3 regions of the Sphaerisporangium sp. NBC_01403 genome follow, and region 2 is predicted to be linked to each of the others. Evidence: riboswitches for the same ligand, from Rfam matches in the RefSeq annotation. Region 2 holds a riboswitch; each other region holds the start of a gene.
What was found. A riboswitch is a leader RNA that binds a small molecule or an ion and turns the genes downstream of it on or off. The one in region 2 is predicted to bind thiamine pyrophosphate.
Positions count from the first base shown of each region.

Region 1 (7,540 bases), 3.1 Mb from region 2:
CCTGGAGAACGGCGCGGTGGTCACCGGCTGCTCGGACGAGTTCTACTCCTCGCCCGCGAACGTCATAGCCCCCGGGCTGCCCCGGCACCAGGCCGAGGGGTGGGAGACCGCCCGCCGCCGCGACGGCGGCAACGACTGGCTGGTCGTACGGCTGGCGGTGCCGGGCGTCGTGCGCGTCGCCGAGCTCGACACCACCAACCTGGTGTACAACGCCCCGGGCGCGGCCGCCCTTTCGGCCGCCGACGTCGGCGACGGCTCGCCGGGGGAGGACACCGAGTGGTTCGAGCTGCTTCCCCGCACCCGGCTCCAGCCGGACACCCGTCACAGGTTCCGCCTGGACGGCGACCGCGTGGCGACGCACGTGCGCCTCGACATCTACCCCGACGGCGGGATGGGCCGCCTCCGCCTGCACGGCACTCCCCGGCAGCCGTAGGCGGCGGGGCTCGGGAGGTCAGTGCCAGATCGTGATGCGGGTGCCCGCCGGGGCCTGGCCCAGAGGGTTCTCGGCGACCACCGAGCCCGCGCCCGCGATCTTGCGTACCCGCACCTTGAAGCCCGCCGCGCGGAGCTCCTGGGTGGCGTCGGCCACGTTCTTGAACCGGACGTCGGGGATGGCGACCAGGGCCTGGCCCGGCTGAACGTTGTCGGGGTTCTCCCAGGGCCAGTGGAAGCCGGTGTCGGGACCCTTCGAGCAGGTGAGCTGCACGCCCTGCCCCGCCGTGACCTCGGCCCGCGCGGCGGGGTCCTGGGCGATGATCGTGCCCGGCTGGGCGTTGTCGGTCTGCTGGACGATCGTCGGGTTGTACCCCTTCTGCCGCAGGAACGCCTCGGCCTGGTCGCACTGCATCTCGCTGACGTCGGGCATGAGCTGCCCGGCGCTCAGCACGAGCTGCACCCGGCTGCCCTCCCTGACCTTGGTGCCGACCTGCGGGTTCGTGCGTAGCACCAGGCCGCGCTGCACGGTGTCGCTCGGCACCCGGCTGATCGTGCCCGCGGTGAGGCTCGCCTCGGAGATCTTGGCCCGGGCGTCGGCCTCGGAGAGGTTGACGACGTTCGGCACCGCGATCTTGACCGGGCCCGCCGAGGGGATCAGCGTGATCGTGGACTGCGCGATCACTTCCTTGCCCGACTCGGGGTCGGTGCGCAGGACCTTGTTCTCGGCCACCTGCTTGTCGTGCTCGGGCGTGCCGATCTTGACCACGAAGCCCTGCTTCTCGGCCTCCAGCTTGGCCACCGTGGTGTTCAGGCCGATCAGGTCGGGGACCTTGGTGTAGCGGCCCTCGGAGAACCACCAGCCCGTGCCGCCGATCGCCGCGATCATCAAGACGACCAGCACGATGATGAACCAGTGGGGCCGGAAACCCCGGCGCCTCGGGCTCTCCACCGCCGCCCGTACCGCCGGGGCGGTGAGCATCTCGGTCCGCGAGTGGATGAGGGTCGGGTTCGCGGGCGGGGCGCCCATCTGGTGCGCGGCCGCCGGCCCGGGGGCCGGCGCGCCGGTGGGCGGGCGCTGCGGCCCCATGTCGCGCGGCAGCATGCGGTGGGCGTCCACGGCCGCGACGAGCAGCGCGGTCGCGTCGGTGGGCCTGCGGTTCTGGTCGCGGTCGGTCGCCGAGAGCACGAGGGTGTCGAGCAACTGCGGGATGTCCCCGGCCAGCGACGACGGCGCGGGCACCCGGTCGTGGACGTGCCGGTAGGCCACCGACATGGGGTTGTCGCCCTGGTAGGGCTGGTGCCCGGTCAGCAGCTCGAACAGCATCACCCCGGCGGCGTAGACGTCGCTGCGCGCGTCGGCGACCCCGGCGGTGACCTGCTCGGGCGACATGTACGCGATCGTGCCGATCATGACGCCGGTGCGGGTCTGGTTGCCCGCCTCGATGGCCCGCGCGAGCCCGAAGTCGACCACCTTGACCCGGCCGTCGTCGGTCAGCAGGACGTTCTCGGGCTTGACGTCGCGGTGCACCATGCCCGCCTGGTGGGCCGCGCCGAGGGCGGCCAGCACCGGGATCATGATCTCCAGGGCCTCGCGGGCCGGCAGCCGCTTCCTCTCGCGGAGCACGTCGCGCAGGGTGCGCCCCGGGACGTACTCCATCGAGAGGTAGACATGATCGCCGTCGGTGCCCTGGTCGAACACGTGCACCACGTTGGGGTGCGACAGGCTGGCCACGGACTTGGCCTCGCCGATGAAGCGCCGCACGAAGTCGGGATCCTCGGCCAGCGAGCGGTGCATGACCTTCAGAGCCACCGTGCGGTCGAGCCGGATGTCCAGGGCCAGATAGACGGCCGCCATCCCACCCCGGGCGATCCGGGACTCAACGCGATAGCGCCCGTCCAGCAGCCGCCCTACAAGGGGGTCCGCAACCGTCGTGTCCACGGGAGTGAGTTTACGGGCGGTTTGCCAGGGGGAGGGCAAGCACATCCCAAACCGATGCCGACATGTTTTCCCGTCAGGAAGGGGTCATGGCTCTCCGCCGACCGGTTCGACGGCCGGCGAGGACGCCTCAGCGTACCGGCGGCGGGGTATCCGGCCCGCTAGGCGCGCCCTACGGCCGGCCGTGACGGCGTCGCGCATCGCCGCCGCCATCAGCTCCGGCCTGCGGGCCCGCGTCACCGCGCTGGCGAGCAGCACCGCGTCGCAACCGAGCTCCATCGCCAGGGCCGCGTCGCTCGCCGTGCCGATGCCGGCGTCCAGGATGACGGGGACGCCCGCCGCCTCCACGATCAGCTCGATGTTGTGCGGGTTGCGGATGCCGAGCCCCGAGCCGATGGGCGCGCCCAGGGGCATGACGGCAGCGCACCCCGCCTGCTCCAGCCGCCGCGCGAGCGCCGGGTCGTCCCCGATGTAGGGCAGCACCACGAACCCGTCGGCCACCAGCCGCTCGGCCGCGTCGAAGGTCTCGATCGGGTCCGGCAGCAGGGTGCGCTCGTCGTTGATCACTTCCAGCTTCACCCAGTCGGTGCCGAGCGCCTCGCGGGCCAGGCGCGCGGTCAGCACCGCCTCGCCCGCCGTGAAGCAGCCGGCGGTGTTGGGCAGCACCCGCACGCCCCGCTCGCGCAGGACGTCGAGCACCGACCCCCGCGCGGCCGGGTCCAGCCGCCGCATGGCCACGGTGGTGATCTCGGTGCCGGACGCGGCCAGCGCCTGGTCGAGCACCTCCAGGGAAGGGGCGCCGCCGGTCCCCATGATCAGGCGGGAGGCGAACTTCTCGCCGCCGAGGATCAGCGTGTCGTCCATGGGGTCCGCGTCCCGCTCGCCGGCGACTCCGGCGGGGTTCGTCCCGTCTCGGTCAGCCACCCTGCACCGCCGTGAGCACCTCGACGCGGTCGTTCTCGCCGAGCGGGGTCGACTGCCACGCGCCCCGCCGCACGACCTCGTCGTTCAGCGCGACCGCGACCCCGGCGACGGCCGGGGTGAGCGTCCGCACGGCCTGGGCGACCGTGGTGCCGGGGGGCAGGTCGTGGGGGGCGCCGTTGATCGTCACTCTCATCGCGCTTCCGGGGCGGAATACCCCGGCCGGTGGCCGGGGGAGGGGCCCCGTTCCTCCTTCGTCCATCGGTGCGGGTGGGTGGTGTCGTGGTGCCGCGCCCCGGCGAACCGCAGGGGCGAGCAGATCGCCGCGAGGGACGGGCCTTCCTGGCCCGTGTCCGGGCCGGGTCGTACGGCCCGATCACCGCCGGGCCGGCGGGCCCGGTGGCCGTCCCCATCGCCTTCAAGGGCCAGTTCGGCGGTGAGCAGGTCGGCCGTCAGGGGGGAGAGCAGGACACCGCCGCGGTGGTGGCCGGTGGCCATCAGAAGGCCCCCGAGCGCGGTACGCCCGACGACCGGGAGGTTGTCGGGGGTGCCGGGACGCAGGCCGGCGGACATGCCGGTCACCTCCAGCTCGGTGAGGCCCGGTACGAGCTCCCGCGCGTCCCGCAGCAGCTCCCATAGGGCCCCGGCGGTCACGCGGGTGTCGAACCCCATCTCCTCCTGCGTGGCGCCGAGCACGATCTCCCCGTCGCCGCGCGGCACCATGTACGCGCTTGACCCGTGGACCATCCCGCGCACGCAGCGGCCGAGGAACCCCGGAGCGCCGCGCAGCCGCATGATCTGGCCCTTGACCGGGCGCACCGGGGGGAGGACCTCTGGCGGCAGGCCGTCCAGGGCGCCCGACCAGGCCCCGGCGGCCAGCACGACCCGGTCGGCGGCGACCGCCCCGCCGCCCGCCAGCCGTACCCCGCGCACCACGTCGCCCTCGACGGCGAAGCCCGTGACGCGGTCGCCCACCACGCTCACCCCCCGGCGCGCCAGCGCGGCGAGCAGCGCGGCGGTCACGCGGCGCGGATCCACCCAGGCGTCCCCCGGCGCCAGGACCCCGCCGCGGACCGAGGGTGCGAGCATCGGCTCCGCGCGGCGGCACTCGCGTCCCGTCAGGCGCTCCACGGGGAGCGAGAGCTTCTCCATGAAACCGGCCAGCTCGCCGAGCGCCGCGAGGTCGTCCGCGCCGAAGGCGACGTCCAGGGTGCCGTCGGCGCGGTAGTCGAGGTCCACGCCCGCCTCGCCGGACAGCTCGGCGGCGAAGGCGGGCCACAGGGCGAGGGACGCCAGGCCCAGCCGCAGCAGGGGCTCCTCGGTGTAGGTGACCTCGCTCACCGGGGCGAGCATGCCCGCCGCCGCGTGGGAGGCGCCCGACCCGGGCGCGGGGTCGACCACGGTGACCGCGTGACCGCGCTGCGCGGCCCGCCAGGCGACGGAGAGCCCGACGACGCCCCCGCCCACGACGACCACATCCACGTGCGTATGGGGCATGTTTGGCATGTCCACCAAAGGTCCCGCTCCCTTCGCCGGCATGATCCGGATCAGGTCTTTAGCGGTCGAGGGCCGTGAGCCCTCCTCTCAGCCCGGTCTCGCCGGACTCCCGCGCGTGCTGACGGCACCAGCCTATTCCTGCCTCCATACGGCTTGCGCACCCGCTTGAGTGTTCTCATTACTGCCTGTGTGCGATGGTGAGCCAATTCGTTACCAAATCGCCGTTGGCGAGTTACCCGGCTGGCCGCTTAGGGTCAGGTTGTGAATCATGTCGTGGTGGTCGGAGCCGGGCTGGCCGGCGTGCGGAGTGTCGAAGCGCTGCGGGCGCGCGGTTACCGAGGGCGCGTCACTCTGGTCGGAGACGAGAACCATCGCCCCTATGATCGTCCACCCCTGTCGAAGGCCGTGCTGCTCGGCGAGCTGGACTCCACGGTCGTCGACTCCGATCTCGGCGCCCTCGACGTCGACCTGCGCACCAGCGTGGCGGCCAAGGGCCTGCGCGAGGGCGCGCTCGAGACCACAGAGGGCGAGGTGGAGTACGACGGGCTGATCATCGCCACCGGCGCCTCGCCCATCAGGCTGCGCGGCGAGGGCACCCAGCATGTGCTCCGCACCATCGACGACGCCCTCGCCCTGCGCGCCCTGCTGGTGCCCAAGGCCCACGTGGTGGTCGTCGGAGCGGGCTGGATCGGCGCGGAGGTCGCCACGGCGGCCCGCCGCGCCGGGTGCGCGGTGACCGTCGTCGAGGCCGCCCAGTCGCCGCTGGCCGTGGCCCTCGGCACCGAGGTGGGCGCGCGCACCGTGCCCTGGTACGCCGAGGCGGGCATCGACCTCAGGCTCGGCACGATGGTCGGCTCGGTCGACCCGGGCGGCCTGACCATGATGGACGGCTCGTGGATCCCCGCCGACGTGGTCGTGACCGGCGTCGGCGTGCGTCCCACCGTCGGGTGGCTCGCGGGCTCGGGCCTCGAGATCGACAACGGCGTCGTGGTCGACGAGCACCTGCGCACCTCGATGGAGGGCGTGGTGGCCGTCGGCGACTGCGCGAACTGGTGGTCGCGGCGCTTCGGCCGCCGCATGCGGGTCGAGCACTGGGACACCGCGCTGAACGCGCCGGAGACCGCCGTGGCCACGCTCCTCGGCGAGACCGCCGTGTACGACCCGGTGCCCTACTTCTGGTCCGAGCAGTTCGGCCGCATGCTGCAGTACGCCGGCAACCACGAGGGAGCCCGGCTGGTCCTGCGCGGCGATCCCGGCGCCGACCGCAAGTGGGCGGCGTGCTGGCTGACCGACGACCACCGGCTGGCCGCTATCCTTACCGTCGACCGTCCCCGTGACCTGGTGCAGGGCCGCCGCATCGTCGAGGGCGGGCAAAGGCTCGATGTGGATCGCGCGATGGACCCCTCGGTACCCTTGCGCGACTGCTTGTGACCCCCTGCGGGGTGTTTGAGAAGAGGCGCGACGTGGTAGTTGTGGTTCCGTGACGCTTTCTGTTGCACAGATCGACCGGGAAACCGACCAGTTGGTGGGAGAGTGGCTCCCCCTCACGGAAGTGGGCAGGCGGCTCGGGCTAAGTGCCGGGCGGGCCAAGCAGCTTCTCAAGGACAAAAGGCTCATCGGTGTCCGGCGGGGCGGCTCCGAGCCCGAGGTCCCCGCGGCCTTCATCGCCGGAGACGACGTGGTGAAGGGCCTTCCAGGGACGCTGACGGTCCTGTCCGACGCGGGCTACGACGACGTCGAGGCCCTGCGGTGGCTGTTCACCGCCGACGACTCCCTGCCGGGGGCCCCCATCGACGCCATCGTCGCGGGCCGCCACACCGAGGTGAAGAGGCGTGCCCAGGCGCTCGGTTTCTGACGCCAGGCTCTACCTCTGCACCGACGGGCGCCGGCGCCAGGGCGATCTCGAACGGTTCCTCGACGCCGTCCTCGCGGGCGGCGTGGACATCGTCCAGCTGCGCGAGAAGGGCCTGGAGGCCCGCGAGGAGCTCGCGCTCCTTGAGGTGTTCCGCGCGGCCTGCGACCGGCACGGGGCCCTGCTCGCGGTCAACGACAGGGCCGACATCGCCTACGCCGCGCGCTCCGACGTGCTGCACCTCGGGCAGGACGACCTGCCCGTGGCCGTGGCGCGCGAGATGCTGGGGCCGGACATCCTGATCGGGCGGTCCACCCACAGCGACGCGGAGGCGTCCGCGGCGGCGGCCGAGGAGGGTGTCGACTACTTCTGCTGCGGGCCGATCTGGCCCACGCCGACCAAGCCCGGGCGCCCCGCGCCGGGGCCCGGCCTGCTGAAGCACGCCGCGGCGCTCGGCACCGACCGGCCGTGGTTCGGCATCGGCGGCATCGACCTCACCACGCTGGACGAGGTCATGTCCTACGGCGTGACGCGCGTCGTGGTCGTGCGGGCGATCACCGAGGCCGACGACCCGGGCGCCGCCGCCGCCGAGTTCGCCCGCCGCCTCGCGACGGCCTGACCCGGCCCCACCTCCCGGGGAGGGAGCGTGGGGAGTCCGGGTGCGCGATGCGCCTGCCGTCGGAGGCGGCCGTGGGATGCGTCCTGGGAGGACGTGCTCCCGCCGGCTCAGCTCCGGCGTGCGGTGGCGGCCACCGCCAGCTCGGCGAGGGCCTGCCTGGCCTCCTCCTCGATCGGCGCGCGCTCCAGCGAGCTCAGCGCGTCGTCGAGGTAGCGCTTGATCATCTCCTCGCTCGCCGTCAGCGCGCCGGTCTCCTCGATGATCTCGCGAAGCCGCTCGA
Region 1 covers NZ_CP109534.1:4,882,915-4,890,454, reverse strand. The annotation lists gene alc (allantoicase) at 1-433, shown strand, start outside; gene pknB (Stk1 family PASTA domain-containing Ser/Thr kinase) at 452-2,374, opposite strand; gene OG589_RS22000 (thiazole synthase) at 2,459-3,235, opposite strand; gene thiS (sulfur carrier protein ThiS) at 3,288-3,488, opposite strand; gene thiO (glycine oxidase ThiO) at 3,485-4,798, opposite strand; TPP riboswitch at 4,800-4,912, opposite strand; gene OG589_RS21985 (NAD(P)/FAD-dependent oxidoreductase) at 5,051-6,220, shown strand; gene OG589_RS21980 (Rv2175c family DNA-binding protein) at 6,270-6,644, shown strand; gene thiE (thiamine phosphate synthase) at 6,622-7,260, shown strand; gene OG589_RS21970 (polyprenyl synthetase family protein) at 7,368-7,540, opposite strand, start outside.
Region 1: linked by a shared signal. The riboswitch ahead of thiO (glycine oxidase ThiO) and the one ahead of OG589_RS35845 (purine-cytosine permease family protein) in region 2 are both predicted to bind thiamine pyrophosphate.

Region 2 (7,540 bases):
GGGCCGAACGATGAACGGTGCCGACAGCGAGGTCGGGCGGCTGGAGACGGTCATGCTCCACCGCCCGGGCGCCGAGCTCAAGCGGCTGACCCCCCGTAACAGCGACAAGCTGCTCTTCGACGGCATCCCGTGGGTCGGCAGGGCCCAGGAGGAGCACGACGCCTTCGCCCAGGCGCTGCGCGACCACGGGGTCGAGGTGCTCTACCTCACCGAGCTGCTCCAGGACACGCTGGAGTACGACTCCGCGCGGCAGGAGATCATCCCCGCCGTGCTGGAGGAGCGGCAGCTCGGCGACAGGCTCGCGCAGCTGACGCGGGACCACCTGGAGGAGCTCGACCCGGAGGATCTCACCCAGACGCTGATCGCCGGGCTCGCCCGCGAGGAGCTGAAGACCGGCCGGGGCCTGGTGTACGGCCTGATGGACCGGCACGACTTCGTCATCGACCCCCTGCCGAACCTGCTGTTCACCAGGGACTCCAGCGTGTGGATCGGCGACCGCGTGGCCGTGACCAGCCTCGCCATGCCGGCCCGTACGCGAGAGAGCCTCCTGACCCGCCTGATCTACACCTACCACCCGAGGTTCGCCGGAGTGGACCACCTGTACGAGCCCTGGCTGGAGCATGTGGAAGGCGGTGACGTGCTGCTGATGGGCCCCGGCGTCATCGCTGTGGGCACCGGGGAGCGTACGACGCCGGCGGGGGTGGAGCGCCTCTGCCGGCGCGTCTTCGAGGCCGGGCTGGCGCACACCGTGCTGGCGGTGCCGATCGCCCAGCAGCGGGCCACCATGCACCTCGACACGATCTGCACGATGGTCGACGTGGACACCGTGGTCATGTATCCCCCGGTGGCCTACTCGCTCCAGGCCTACACCGTGACCTCGATGGAGCACGGCGAGCTTCGCGTCTTCGAGCCCCGCCCGTTCCTGGAGGCGGCGGCACAGGCCATGGGCATCGAGCGGGTCAAGGTCATCGACACCGGGCTCGACCCCGTCACCGCCGAACGCGAGCAGTGGGACGACGGGAACAACACGCTCGCCCTCGCCCCGCGCGTCGCGGTCGCCTATGAGCGCAATGTGGAGACGAACGCGCGCCTGGAGGCCTCAGGGGTGAAGGTCATCCGTATTGCGGGCAGCGAACTAGGAAGCGGCCGGGGTGGCCCACGCTGTATGTCCTGCCCTATCAGCAGAGAACGTCTATCCGCACTCGCGTAGGGCGCCTATTTCGGCCGTTCTAACTTGTGAATTAAGGACAGCGACCGGGGCGTGGAGAACCGCCCACACCGTGGTCACGTCACCGTCGTGGCGCACCCCCCAGCGCACGGCGAGGAACTCGACGATGCCGAGCCCCCGCCCGCCGAGCGAGGAGAGGGTCGGCCGTCCCGCACGGGGCTCCGTGGCCGCTCCTCCATCACTCACCGTGACCTCGAGATGTTCGTCCGCCCAGTCCCAAGTGGCCATGATCTGGCCTGATGGGAGCGGGTGGGCGTGACGCAACGCATTGCTCAGCAGTTCGCTCACCACAAGGACGGCGTCCTCTACCGCGGCGGCGAACACCCCCCATGCCTCGAGATCGGCGCTGAGACGCTGGCGTGCGACGGCGACGCTGGTCGGCGCATACGGCAACAGCACGACGCCCTCACTTCCCCGTTCTCCTGCATTTCCCCCTGAGGAAAACACATCCCAGTACGACCGAAATGCCCCGTTCGATGGTTCTGGAAACCGTGCGGCGATCATTGCTTGTGCAGATTCGACAATAGGTGAGTCCATCCGTGACCTGCTCGTTACCGGTTCGGTGTGTCGGATCCGATATAGGCCGGTGCTGTGCCCAGGATGAATCTCATTCGGGTGCCTCCGCCGGGCCGGGAATGCGCGGTGACCTCGCCGCCTTGGGCCCGGGCGAGGCTGCGGGCGATGTAAAGCCCGAGCCCCACACCGCCGAACCTGCGGCGGTCGCCACTGTCCGCCTGGACGAACCGCTCGAAGACGCGCTCGCGGTCGTCCGGCGCGATGCCCACCCCCTCGTCGTCCACCACGAGGACCACGTGGTCGCCCTCGGCCCACGCGAGCACGCGGATCAACCCGCCGTCCGGCGAGTACTTGAAGGCGTTCTCCAGGAGCTGGCCGAGCAGGATGTCGGTGGCAAGCGCATCACCGTCGACCAGTGGCAGGTCGCTCGGGATGTCCACCTCCACGCTATGCCGGTCGGACAGGACGGGCATTCCCAGCGTGGCCGCGCGCACCCGTTCGCCCAGGTCGAAGCTCTCCACCTGGACCTTCAGCTCCTCGGCCCCGGCCCGCGCGCCGAGCAGGAGGTGGTCCATGAGCTGGCCGAGCGCCCTGGCCCGCTCCGCGATGGTCCGCACGGCGGAACGGCGCTCCACGTCCGACAGCTTGTCCCAGCGCGCGTCCAGCGTGCTGGCGAACCCCTGCACCACCGTGATGGGCGTGCGCAGTTCGTGGCTGGTGGTGGCGAGGAACAGGTCCTTGGCCTCCTCCAGCTCCTTGGCCCGCGTGACGTCGCGAAAGTCGACGACGATCTCGGCGGTCTCGTCGATCTTCGCGCTGACGACGTCCAGCCAGCGCCCGCACGGGAGCTGGGTGGTGAGCTTCTCGCCCGGCGCGGGCAGTGGGAACGGCGGCCGGTGACCGATCACCTCGGGCGCCCGCACCCCGGTCAGCTCCTCGGCCGCGGGGTTCCACTGGCGGACGAGCCCCGTGCCGTCGAGCACGGCTATGCCGTCCGCGCTCGCGTCGACGACCGCCCGCTCGTGGGCCCGCTGCCGCACGGCGTCCTGGTACGCCATGGCGTTAGCGAGCGCGATCCCCGCGTGCCCGGCCAGCAGTTCCAGCAGCTCAAGCTCGATGTGGCCGGCCTTGCGCTCGGCGAACAGCGCGTACAGCGCCCCGTACGGCCGCCCGCCGACCGCCGCGACGCCGAGCGCGATGGTGTGCAGTCCTGGCAGCTCCGACCAGATCAGGTCGTCGAGCACGGTCTGGTCGCCGGTCTCCAGCAGGACGGTCTTGCCGGTCCGCAGCAGCTTGCCGACGAGGCTCGTATGCAGGTCGGCGGTGGCGCCACGCAGCCTGTCGGGCAGCCCGTGCGTGCTGACCAGCCGCAGGCGGTCGTCCTCGATCAGCACGAAGCCGCCCGCGTCGGCCCCGGTCAGCTCGGTGAGGCTCCCCGCGATGCGGTCGAGCACGGGTGACAGCTCAAGCTCGGCGTTGATGTCGCCGACCACGTCGGTGAGCCGCCGGACGAGCCTCGCCCTGCGGGCCCCCCGGTCGCGGGCGGCCGAGTCGTTCTCCAGCGAGTGATAGACGCTGACGTACCCGAGCAGCGCGCCTGCCTCCGAGCGCAGCGCGCTCATGTCCACGCCCACGTCGACGAGCGAGCCGTCGCTGCGCAGGCGCTTGGTGCGCAGGGAGACGGGACCTCCGGTGCGGACCCGTTCGAGCACCGCGTTGTGCTCGGCCATGAGCTCGTCGGGGACGAGCGGCGCCCTGCGCCCGGTCATGTCGCCTGAGGTCCAGCCGAACAGTCGCTCGGCGGCGGGATTCCACACCAGGACGGAAAGGTCGCGATCGAGGGCTACGACGGCATTCGGGGAGCTCGCGAGGACAGCACGGGCAAAGCCGTCATCGGCGTTCTCTACCCTGTCGTCACTCATGGACCCCATCGTGCCCGTTTTTGCAATCGCGTCTTGGCAATTTCGATGTGCGAATCGTCGCATTCGCCGGGACCGTACCCTCGCGGGGCCTTCCACGGCGCGCGGCGCGCTCGCCGTCACGACCGGTGGGACCCTCCGCTCCGATACGCTGCCTGGTAGCGGGACCGGGAGGGGTGCGGCCATGTCGACAGGGGATCTCGAAGCCCTCGTGCGGGTGACCGCTCCCGGCTATGTGGGCGAGACCCCGCCCGACATCGCGTTCGGGATGACCGACACCCCTGTCGGACGGCTGGCGCTCGCCGTCACCGCGCGCGGCGTGGTCGCCTGCAGCTACGAGAACGAGCACGTGGTCTTCGCGCGCATCACCCGCGAGATCGGCTCGTTCATCGGCCCCGACCCCCGGCGCCTCGACCCGATACGCCGCGAGCTGGACGCGTACTTCTCCGGCAGGCTCAGGGCCTTCACCCTGCCCGTCGACCTGCGGCTGGCCACGCCGTTCGCCCGCACGGTGCTCCAGATGACGATGGCCGTGCCCTACGGAAGCGTCACGACATTTCCGGAGATCGCCGAGCGCATCGGGCGGCCCCAGGCGCTGCGCGCCATAGGCAACGCGCTGACCGCCAACCCGGTCTGCGTCATCGTCCCCTGCCACCGGGCGATCGAGTCCCAGGGGAATCCCGGAGGGTACGCCGGCGGTCTCGCCGCCAAGCAGTTCCTTCTCCGCCTCGAGAACCTCAGCCTCGAGGACCTCCGCCTCCAAGACCCCGCCCGCTGAGCGCCCGCACGAGCAGCGTCGCCAGCGCGGACACGACGAAGGCGGCCAGCGCGGCGTTCATCCAGACCTGCCGCTCGAAGCCGATCGCGTCGCGGAGCACCGTCCACACCGAGTCCCACCACGCCACCGTGGGCGTGGCCGTGACCAGCCAGTACGCCACGAAACCGAGCACCCACGGCACGATCATCCCCCATCGCGAGGGCGCGCTCGCCGAGGTGTCCCACCTGGCCGCCCCGCCGAGCAGGAAGTAGTCGATCACGAGTACGGCGAACATCGGGACGAACACCGCGCCGATGACGCCGAGGAACGCCCCGTAGGAGTTCACGTCGGCGAAGAGCGCGATGACGGTGGTCAGCACGCCGACGCCGATCGAGAGGACGCGCCGGTCCACCCTCGGCAGGAGGTTCTGCAGGGACATCGCCGTGGAGTAGACGTTGGCGAACGACTGGTCGGCCTCCCTCAGCACCAGGATGCCGAAGAACAGGCCGCCGAGGGGCACCGCGACGAACGCGTCCCACACGCGGTCGGGGTCGTTGCCGACCAGGGCCAGCGCGAGTATGCCGATGACCAGGCACGCGACCTGGGCGATCGTGTAGCCGCCGACCACCCCCGCGAAGGCCTCCCGGCCCGACCGCGAGTGCCGCGCGTAGTCGGCCGCCACCGGCACCCAGGAGACCGAGAGCGCGATCACGTAGTCGACGGCAGGGGCGAAGGCCTTCCAGTCGCCGCCCCCGAGCGCGGGCGCCTCGCGCAGCAGCGCCACCGCGAGCCACACCATCGCGACGACCACCCCGGCCGTCACGAAGCGGCGGAGCAGGCGGATGGCGCCGAGCGGCCGGATCGTCAGGGCGATGGTGAGCAGCCCGGCCGCCACCACCCAGACCCAGTACGGCACCGAGTCACCGAAGATCGCACGCGCCCCGGTGGCGATCACCCACAGCTCGAAGGCCCCCCAGCCGAGCATCTGGACGATGTTCAGAACCGTCGGGACGTACGACAGCCTGGCCCCGAACAGGCCGCGCAGCAGCACCATCGCCGGCGCGCCGGTGCGCGCGCCGGGCACAGCCGCGAGGCCGACCATCACGGTGCCGATCAGGCTGCCGACCACCGCCGCGAGGACGGCGGCGGCGAGGCTCAGCGGGGTGTCGCCCAGCGGGTTGAGCAGGTACAGGGCCCCGGAGAAGCCGAGGAGGCTCACCCCGAGGTTGGCCCAGAAGGCACCCTGGTCGAGCAGGCCCAAGGTCTTCGGAGGGGCCTCGTCGAGTGTCAGGGGGACCTCGCCGACGGCGGACGTCATCGCACGCTCCCTACGCCGGCATTACCCGGACAGGTTCATGCGGTCGGCAACAGGTCGGTTGCCCTCTCAGCCCGGCGCTCCCGAGCTCCCGCTACGGCTTATGCAGTTAGCGCCCTATCTTGCCTCATCAGACGGCATCTGACCACAGGGGCATGGGATCACGACCGTCTCACGGCTCCGTCCGCCGAAGTACAGCTAAGTGCGTAGCGGTAGCTGTACTTCCCGGCTGTTTCAGCGCACTCAAGCGGTCCTGCTCCGAGAGCAGCAGCGGGGCAGGCTGCAACGGGGCCGTGCCATTAGAAGCGATCCGGGCGGCAACCTGACAGAGCCGACTCAACGGTTCCGTCGACCAACTCCCGCGCGACCAGGCGGCCCACGGCCGCGGCGAGCGTGACCGCCGAGTGCATCACTGCCAAATAGAGGCCGGGGACCTCGGCGACCGGGCCGACGATCGGCTCACCGTCGGCCGGCATTGGGCGCGCTCCGAGTCGGGTGCTGAGCAGCTCGACGCTCCCGGCGCCATGGAAAGTGGACCGGACGGCGGCAAGGGTCCGTTCGGGCGAGTCCGCGGCGGCGATCAGCTGGTCCGCGGCGACCTGCCGAAGATCGAAGTCCTCAGTGTTGACCACGGTGCGGACCAGACCGGCCGGGGCGCGGAGCCGGAACAGCGGCGACGGCGACGGTTCGACCGGGACGCGCACGCCGAGCGGCGCGCCCAGCGCGGCCGTGGCAACTCCGGCCGCCAGCACCACCGTCGCACCGGAGAGGGGTCCTGCTGCCGTCTCAACCCCGGTAATCTGGCCCGCTGTATCCCGGCGGACCGCGGTAACCGGCGTGTCCAGATGTACCCGAGCTCCATGGGTGCGAGCGGCCGCGACCAGCCGCTCGGTCACGCCCACCGAGTCAACAGCGCCGTCACCCGGCGCCCAGACAGCCCACTCCGGAGGCTGCCGAAGGGTGGGCTCGAGCGTCGCCACGGTGGCCGCGTCCACGATCGTCTGCCCGGGCCCGGCGTCCGGCGCACTGCCCTCCCTGGTCCAGCTCAGCGAGCCGGACCAGGTAACCGGGAGTCCCGGCAACTCGGCCCCGAGTCGGTGGTACTCCGCCGTTGCGGTGGCCCGCAGCCCGGCGGCCGGACCTTTACGCACGCCAGACGCTCCGACCCAGGCGAACGAGTCCGCCGTCACGCCGGCGCCTGGCCGCCCGGCGTCGACCAACGTCACCGCGGCGCCCGCCCGGGCGGCGTGATAGGCCACCGATGCGCCGACAATGCCGGCGCCGACGACGACCAAGTCCCCACTCACCGATGAGCTCAACACGTTCACGACCCTAGCGCGCTCAGCTCCGCCAACTAGCGTGCTCATCCGCCAACTGAAGCGCTCAGTCACACCGACCGAGGCCCCTCGGAATGACCGCTAGATCTCAACACGCTCGACTTGACAGGGAACAGCCAGCGCCCACCCCTGAAGTACCGGGATGAACGGCAAACCGGGGGCGATCCGCCTCAGCTCTAGGAAGTTGGCGATGGTGCGCTCTTGGTGCTCCCGTACGGTCAGGCCGGTGCGGGCGAGCATGAACGGCTCGCACATCCAATCTTGGGGAAAGGCTGCGGAGGGCTTTAAGCGCGGCTACTGCTGTACTTCGTAGCTGTACGGGGGCCAAAGGGGCCACCTACTACGCCACCCGTAGGTGGCCTTTGACCTGCGCAGCAACGGCACGGCAGGCTATGACGGCACCATCCGGACAGGTTCATGCGGTCGGCGGCGCGCCCAGCGTGACTGGGAACCGCCCTCTCAGCCCGG
Region 2 covers NZ_CP109534.1:7,966,697-7,974,236, forward strand. The annotation lists gene OG589_RS35825 (arginine deiminase) at 11-1,210, shown strand; gene OG589_RS35830 (ATP-binding protein) at 1,193-1,627, opposite strand; gene OG589_RS35835 (ATP-binding protein) at 1,780-3,666, opposite strand; gene OG589_RS35840 (methylated-DNA--[protein]-cysteine S-methyltransferase) at 3,848-4,441, shown strand; gene OG589_RS35845 (purine-cytosine permease family protein) at 4,401-5,738, opposite strand; TPP riboswitch at 5,729-5,840, opposite strand; gene OG589_RS35850 (NAD(P)/FAD-dependent oxidoreductase) at 6,035-7,030, opposite strand.

Region 3 (7,540 bases), 510 kb from region 2:
CCCGCCGACACGACCCTGCCCTCCGCGTCGAGCGCGGTGCCGGCGTGGATGACGTACGCGTCCTTCACCGAAGGCGCGAGGCCCTCGACGCGGTCGCCCTTGACCGGGTCGGCCGGGTAGTTCTCGGCCGCGATGACGACGGTCACCGCCGCGCCCTCGCGGTAGCGCGGCGCGGGCTGCGCGTCCAGCGTGCCGGTGGCGCAGGCGTGCAGCAGACCGGCGAGCGGCGTCTCCAGGCGGTCGAGCACGACCTGGGTCTCCGGGTCGCCGAAGCGCGCGTTGAACTCGATGACCCTCGGCCCCGCCCCGGTGAGGGCGAGCCCGGCGTACAGCACCCCGGTGTACGGCGTGCCGCGCCGCGCGAGCTCGCGGATGGTCGGGAGCACGACCTCGGCCATGACCTGCTCGGTGAGCCCGGCCGGCGCCCACGGCAGCGGCGTGTAGGCGCCCATGCCGCCGGTGTTGGGGCCCTCGTCGCCGTCGTAGGCGCGCTTGAAGTCCTGCGCGGGCTGAAGCGGCACGGCGGTCGTGCCGTCGCACAGGGCGAACAGCGACACCTCGGGACCGTCGAGGAACTCCTCCACGACCACGCGCTCGCAGGCCGCCGCGTGCGCCAGCGCCTCCGCGCGGTCGGAGGTCACCACGACGCCCTTGCCCGCGGCCAGCCCGTCGTCCTTCACGACGTACGGCGCGCCGAACTCGTCGAGCGCGGCCTCGGCCTCCTCTGGCGTCGTGCACACGCGCGCTCCCGCGGTCGGCACGCCCGCGGACACCATGATGTCCTTGGCGAACGCCTTGGAACCCTCGATGCGCGCCGCCTCCTTGGACGGGCCGAAGCAGGCGATGCCCGCCGCCCGCACGGCGTCGGCCACGCCGGCCACCAGCGGCGCCTCCGGCCCGACGACGACCAGCTCGGCGCCCAGCCGTACGGCCAGCGCCGTGACCTGCTCGGGGTCGGTGGGCACGACGGGATGCGTCGTCGCCACCGAGGCGATGCCGGCGTTGCCGGGAGCACAGTGGAGCTCGGAGACGGCGGGGTCGAGCCCGAGCGCCCGGCACAGGGCATGCTCACGGCCACCGGATCCAATCACAAGAACGCGCACCTGGGGAGTCTACGGGTCGGGCCTGGGGTAGCCGGACGGCGGCGGCGTCCGCGCAGGTGGAAGGCGTTCCTGGCGTTTCCCGGCGGGTAATGCGCAGCAGGCGAAGAGGCTTTGTCGACTTCCACATGATCGAGCAATCCAATGGCCGTGTAGGCTAGGTATCGAAGCCTCGCTGTGGTAAGTTGGGGCAGCTTTGGGCCGTCTCTTAGCGATTGGAGGTGGAATCGGGATGACTTCTGGTGATCCCAGCAGTACGTGCTCGCGCACGTACATCGTGCGCAAACCCGACCACTCCAATTCGGTGTCCGACTGAGAGCCACGCGCGCCTATTTACCTGTGACGACTGTCGCATTCTTACTTTCTTGCGCGTTGGTTCCGCGAGGTCGGGCGGGAAGGGACCGCCATGCGCTCGTCCACGCTTTTCCAGCGGATCAACCTCCACCCGCGCACCACTCACGTCCGGCTCGGCGCCTCGTCGTCGGTCGGTGCGGTGCGCCGCGAGACCATGAACGGCCGATGCGTGCCGCCCAGTGACTCACTCGTGGAGTTCGGCGCCTATGTCGCCGGCAAGCGCGTCCACGTCTCCGGCATCCCGGAGGCCGTCGGCCTCGTCCGCGAGCACAACGCCTCCTCCGAGATCAACGACGCGTACGTCTGGGTCGGGCTGCACGAGCCGGAGGCCCCCGAGGTCGAGTGGCTGGCCGAGGTCTTCGGGCTGCACCCCCTCGCCGTCGAGGACGCCATCAAGGCCCACCAGCGCCCCAAGGTCGAGCGTTACGGCGACTCCCTCTTCGTCGTCCTCAAGACCATCGCCTACCTCGACCACGACGAGCTGACCGCCTCCAGCGAGATCATCGCCACCGGCGAGATCATGGTGTTCGTCGGCCCCGACTTCGTGGTCACCGTGCGCCACGGCGAGCACTGCCCGCTCTCCGAGGTCCGAGGCCGCCTTGAGGACAAGCCCAAGCTGCTGGCCCGCGGTCCGGCGGGCGTGCTGCACGCCATCGCCGACTTCGTCGTGGACAAGTACCTCTCGGTCGCCGACCTGATGCAGGCCGAGCTGGAGGAGGTCGAGGCGGCCGTCTTCGCCGACGTCAGCTCGCGCGACATCGGCCGCATCTACCAGCTCAAGCGCGAGATGATCGAGATGAAGCGCGCGGTCACCCCGCTCCAGACGCCGCTGGGAGCCCTGCCGACGCGCCGCATGATCCCCTCCGAGATGCGCGAGTACTTCCGTGACGTCGTCGACCACCTCTCGCGGGTCTGCGAGCAGGTGGAGTCGTCGAACGAGCTGTGCAACTCCATCCTGCAGGCCGCGCTCGCCAGGTCCAACGCCCTGGCCAACGAGGACATGCGCAAGATCTCCGCGTGGGTGGCGATCATCTCGGTGCCCACGATGATCGCCGGCATCTACGGCATGAACTTCAAGCACATGCCCGAGCTGTCCGCCATGTGGGGCTACCCCCTCGTGATCGGCGTCATGCTCGTCATCTGCTCCCTGCTCTACCGAGGCTTCCGCCGCAACAGCTGGCTCTGATCCGTCGCACCGCGGGGCACGGGTGTGCAGGCAGGACTCGTCACTCAAACGAATATTCGAGTCTCTGATTTGATTTGTCAGGTTTGCGGCAATGGTCGTAAGTGTGTTCGAGCGTGTTGGGATATCATTGGGGTGGCTGAGAGAGAGGGGGAGGTGGTGCCTGATGAGTCGCGCCACCGAGCACGTCTTCAGTGGCGATGCCGTCGGAGTGGCTCTCGCCGGCACCTGCGCCGACATGCCCTGGTGGGATGATCCTGAGCTGTTCGATCAGATCCCCACTTTTGGTCCTGCAACCGATCGCATGTCGGAGAGCCTGCTGGACCGGAGCGCCATTGGTGATCCTGAACCCGACGCCGAGGGGGCGGCGGGTACCGCGGAGGCTGTTTCGCCGGTGGTGCCGCCGTTGCAGTCGTATGAGGAGCCGTTCGCCGAGGTGGCTGGGGTGGCTCCGGGCGGGCAGGTGGCGGCGGGCATCGAGCGGGCGCTGCCGTGTCTTTCGGTGATGGCCGATTCGCAGGTTCTCGATGTGCTGGCGGCTGCGCGGCGGGTGGCCTGCTGGGCTGAGGCGGCGCAGTTGATGGCGGCGGTGGAGTTGCATGGTCGTCCGGTCCGTGACGAGCATGGCCGGCCGATTGCCGCCTCGCGGGATCTGGTCGAGTTGTCCCAGGCGTGTGTGATCGAGGAGATCGCCGCCAAGTTGCGCATCACCTCGGCCGGCAGCGCTCAGCTCATGTCTTTGGGGCAGGCGTTGACCGATCGGTTCCCGGAGATGCTCGCCCTGCTGCGGTGCGGGGTGGTGGATGTGCCGAAGGTGCTGGCATTGGTGAACGGCACGTCGCTGCTTGATGCGGAGGCTGCCAGGAGGGTTCAGGCGGCGGTGCTGGGGGTGGCCGGTGAGCTGACCTCCAGCCAGTTGCGGGCACGGATCACACGGTTGGCGGTGCAGGCCGATCCGGAGTTGGCCGACAAGAAGCGCCGGGACGCGGAGAACCGGGCGCATGTCGCGGTGTGGCGTAACCAGGAGGACGGCACTGCGACGCTGGCGTTGGTGGGGTCGTCGGTGGCGTGGGCTTTGGCGGCTTCGGCTCGGGTGGACGCGCTGGCCAAGGCGGCCAAGGACGCCGGTGATCCGCGTCCGCTGCCCCAGCTACGACTGATCACCGCCTACTCCCTCATCCTGGGCCATGACCCCAGTTCGCCTTCGCCCGCGCGAGAAGGGGAACAGCACCACGAGACCTCGCAGAGGCAAGAGCGCGAACCGGATCAGGTGCCGTGGCCGTCTGGGCCCATGCCCGACGATGTGGGTGCTGACCGGGAGGAAACCGGTGATCCCGACCGGGTGGAGACCGGTGACGGGGGTCCTGCCACTGCTGGGGAGGAGGACGGGGTGGTCGATGAACGCGCCGCTGGTCGCGTGGAGCCGGTCCAGTCGACAAGGGTGCCGGCCGCTACGGCGGGAGCCTTGCGGGCCGTTGTGGCGGGAGGTGTGCCGGTCGCTGTGGCTGGAGCTGCCGTACGGCGCACGCACTGGCTGGCCATGCCGTACGCGACCTGGAACGGCGAGGCTGAATGGCCCGGGCAGGTGCAGGGGTTCGGGCTGGTGACCGCATCGCAGGCGCGGGAGTTGGCCGGTCATGCCCGGCGCTGGGTCGCCACCCGCGACCCCGAGGGCCAGATCGTGCTGCACGGGGAGATCGCTGTCACCGGAGCCGCCCGTGCGCAGATCGTGCCCGTCCTCAAAGCGGTCCGGCAAGTAGACGATCTTCCCCCGTCCGAAGCCGGCTACCGTCCATCCGCGACGTTGGACGCCAAGGTCAGAGCGCGTGATGGTACTTGCCTGGCGCCCTCGTGCAACCACTCGGCGTGGAGCGCCGACGTGGACCACACCCGTGCCTACGATCAGGGTGGACCCACCGCCTATGGCAACCTGGCCGCGCTCCACCGGCGCCACCACCGCATCAAGGGCACCGTGCCCGGCGTCCATGTCCACCAGTCACGCCCCGGCCGGCTGGTATGGCTAACCCGAACCGGCGACATCTACCAAACCGGGTCACCATAATCACCGCAAGGCCGCCCAGCCACCTTCAGATGGGCCAGGATTCCTGGTGCCAGGCGGCGTTCCAGAACATCCATTCGTAGCGGGAGGTGGTGATGAAGTGTTCCTGGGCTCGGAGGCGCTGGCGGGGGGTGGACTCTTCCCCGGCTCGGTCGGTCAGGGCCACCACGCGGCGGACGACGCTCTGGAAGGCCTCGTCGCCGTAGGTGGCGATCCAGCGCCGGTAGAGAGGGTCGGGTGACGACTTGGCCAGCAGCGCCTCGCCGACGCGGGCGTAGATCCAGTAGCAGGGCAGCACCGCGGCCAGGCCGTCGAGGAACGACCCGCCGTACACGGTGGCCAGCAGGTAGCTCGTGTACGCGCGGGTGGTCGGGCCCACCGGTAGCTCCGCGGCCTGTGCCGACGAGCCGCCGAGCTGGGCCATGAACTCCGCGTGCATGTCCTGCTCCGCCGCGATCGCCCCCACCGCGTCGCTCGCGAAGGCCCGTACGTCGTCCTCGGTCGGTGCCTTGGCGGCGCACAGGGCCAGCGCCCGCGCGTAGTCCCGCAGGTAGTGGGAGTCCTGCACCACGAAGTGCCGGAAGGCCTCACGCGGCAGCGTGCCGTCGACCAGCCCGGTGATGAACGGATGGTCCAGGATCGCGGTGTAGATCGGCTGGATGGCCTCCCACAGCTCTTCGCTGTAAGAAACGGTCGGCTCGAACGTCGTCATCACAACAACTCCCTACGCCGGCATGACCCGGTCAGGTTCGAGCGGTCTGCGGCCGCGCCAGCCGCACTCTCAGCCCGGTGCGCCGGACTCCCGCGATGTCGTGGTCGAGGCTAACGCACCCCGTTGCCGCAACGGTTCAGGGGGGATCGCCATCAGGGGACGATCACCAGTTTGGGGCGTTGGTCGCGGATGCCGAGGAGCTCTCGTACGCGGGGGAGTGGCCACGCGAGCTGGGTGGCGAGTGTGGCCATGGTGAGGTCGGTGTCCGCCGCCGCCAGGTCGAAGGCCTGCCGCAGGAGCACCGGGTGCTCCCCCGGGTAGCCGGTGATGGGCTCGCTGGCGAAGCCCGGCTGGTCGCGGAGGGCGCCGAGACGTTGGTACGCCCGGCTCGCCGAGGAGTCCGAGAGCAGCCCGACCTCGCGGCAGCGGTAGAGCAGTGAGCTGATCGAGACGCCCCACACGTGCTTGAGCTCGGCCAGCCGGCGCAGGTCGAGGCGCCGGGGAAGCTCGGGCAGGATGCTGTCGCGCGGGGTCAGGAACTCGGCCGCGAACGTGTCGGCCTCGCGCTCCTGCTGGACGTCCCCGGCGGCCGTGTCGCCGTGCAGGACGAGATGGCCGAGCTCGTGGGCGGCGGTGAAGCGGTAGCGGTGGATGTCGTCGAAGCGGTTGGCCGTCAGGACGACGATCGGCCGGGGCAACTGCGAGGTCGAGAAGGCGTCGACCGTGGTGGCGTCCTCGTCGGGCGGGGGCAGGACCACGACGATGCCGTGGGCCTCCATGTGGCGGACGAGATGCGAGATCGGCCCGGTGCCGAGCCCCCAGTGCCGCCGAAGCTCCCGGGCGGCGGCGGCCGGGTCGCGTGGCAGCTCGACCCCCGAGTGCACCTCGCCGCCCGAGAAGCCCGGCAGGTCGACGTGCGGCAGCCGTACGCGCTTCTCCAGCGCGTGGGTCAGCTCCCAGACCTGCTCGACGAACGCGGCGGCCTTGGCCCGCTGGTGGACCCGGGTGGAGCGGAGGCTGCGGAAGTGGGCCATGGACCCGTCGAGCTTGGCGTGCGGCCGGCCGGACAGGAAGAACGCCAACGGAACGCCGAGGGCGCCGGCGAGGCGCGGGATGAGGTCGGGACGGGGGTGGGTCATGCCCGTCTCGTACTGCCCCACCGCCGCGGGGGTGACGCCCACCCGCTCGGCGAGGTCCTTCTTGGTCATCCCCGCCAGCCGCCGCGCCTGGGTCAGCCGCGCCTGGTCGAAGGCGTCGGCCACGGCCTGTGGGCTCGGTCCTCCACGGTCGTTCTTACGGTCGCTCATCGGCGTCGGCGATCGGGTGTTCGTCGGTGGTCTCGCTGTTCACGGGGAAGATCATCGCATTGCGGCGCTCGACCGCGGGACGGCGGACGAGCGTGAGGTCGGGCTCCGCGCCTCGGTCGAAGCGCTCGGCCACGTCGGGCTCGGCCACAGGAAGACCCTGCGACACCCACGGCAGGGCGGTGAGCAGGGGGATCTGCTCGCAGTGGACCCAGTGGACGCGCCCCATGTCGTCGATCAGCTCCGCCTCTCCCCAGTAGAGCTTCAGCAGGCTCGCCTGCGCGTTGGCGGCGTAGGCCACGGGGATGAGGCGCGTGTCGTCGGGGAGCTGCGCGAGCAGGGGGCGCGCGGCGGTCAGCTCGGCGAGCTGGGCCTCCTCGTCGTCGCTCGCGAGCGCGAGGTCGAGCGTCTCCTGGTGGTAGGTGGTCTTGGGGCCGAAGCGGGTGAAGAGCTCGCGGACGAGCGCGGAGACGCGCCCGTCGCTGACCCGCGCCTCGCTGATCGGAGTCGTGTCGTCCTCGGCGTAGCGGAAGGGCAGCAGCAGGTTGCCGTTGAGCACGACCAGATGGTGGGGCGAGCCGTACGGCCTGACGACCTGGAAGCCCGGGTCGTTCTTGAAGCCGTCGACGAGGGCCTCGTAGCGTCGCGCCATGAGGGTGGAGCCGTAGGCGTACCGTTTGTCGCTTCTGGAGGACTTCTGGGCATCCTGGGCGTTGCCGGCGGCCTCCAGGAGGGACGCGGCGAGCTGCCCCCGCACGGACGCGGCGCGCTCACCGAACCGCTCGGCCGCCCAGCTCGAAATCTGTGGCTCCCCCTGCATCGGTGACC
Region 3 covers NZ_CP109534.1:8,479,774-8,487,313, forward strand. The annotation lists gene purD (phosphoribosylamine--glycine ligase) at 1-1,103, opposite strand, end outside; gene corA (magnesium/cobalt transporter CorA) at 1,507-2,640, shown strand; gene OG589_RS38160 (DUF222 domain-containing protein) at 2,804-4,699, shown strand; gene tenA (thiaminase II) at 4,725-5,408, opposite strand; TPP riboswitch at 5,401-5,512, opposite strand; gene OG589_RS38170 (helix-turn-helix domain-containing protein) at 5,561-6,715, opposite strand; gene OG589_RS38175 (hypothetical protein) at 6,702-7,532, opposite strand.
Region 3: linked by a shared signal. The riboswitch ahead of tenA (thiaminase II) and the one ahead of OG589_RS35845 (purine-cytosine permease family protein) in region 2 are both predicted to bind thiamine pyrophosphate.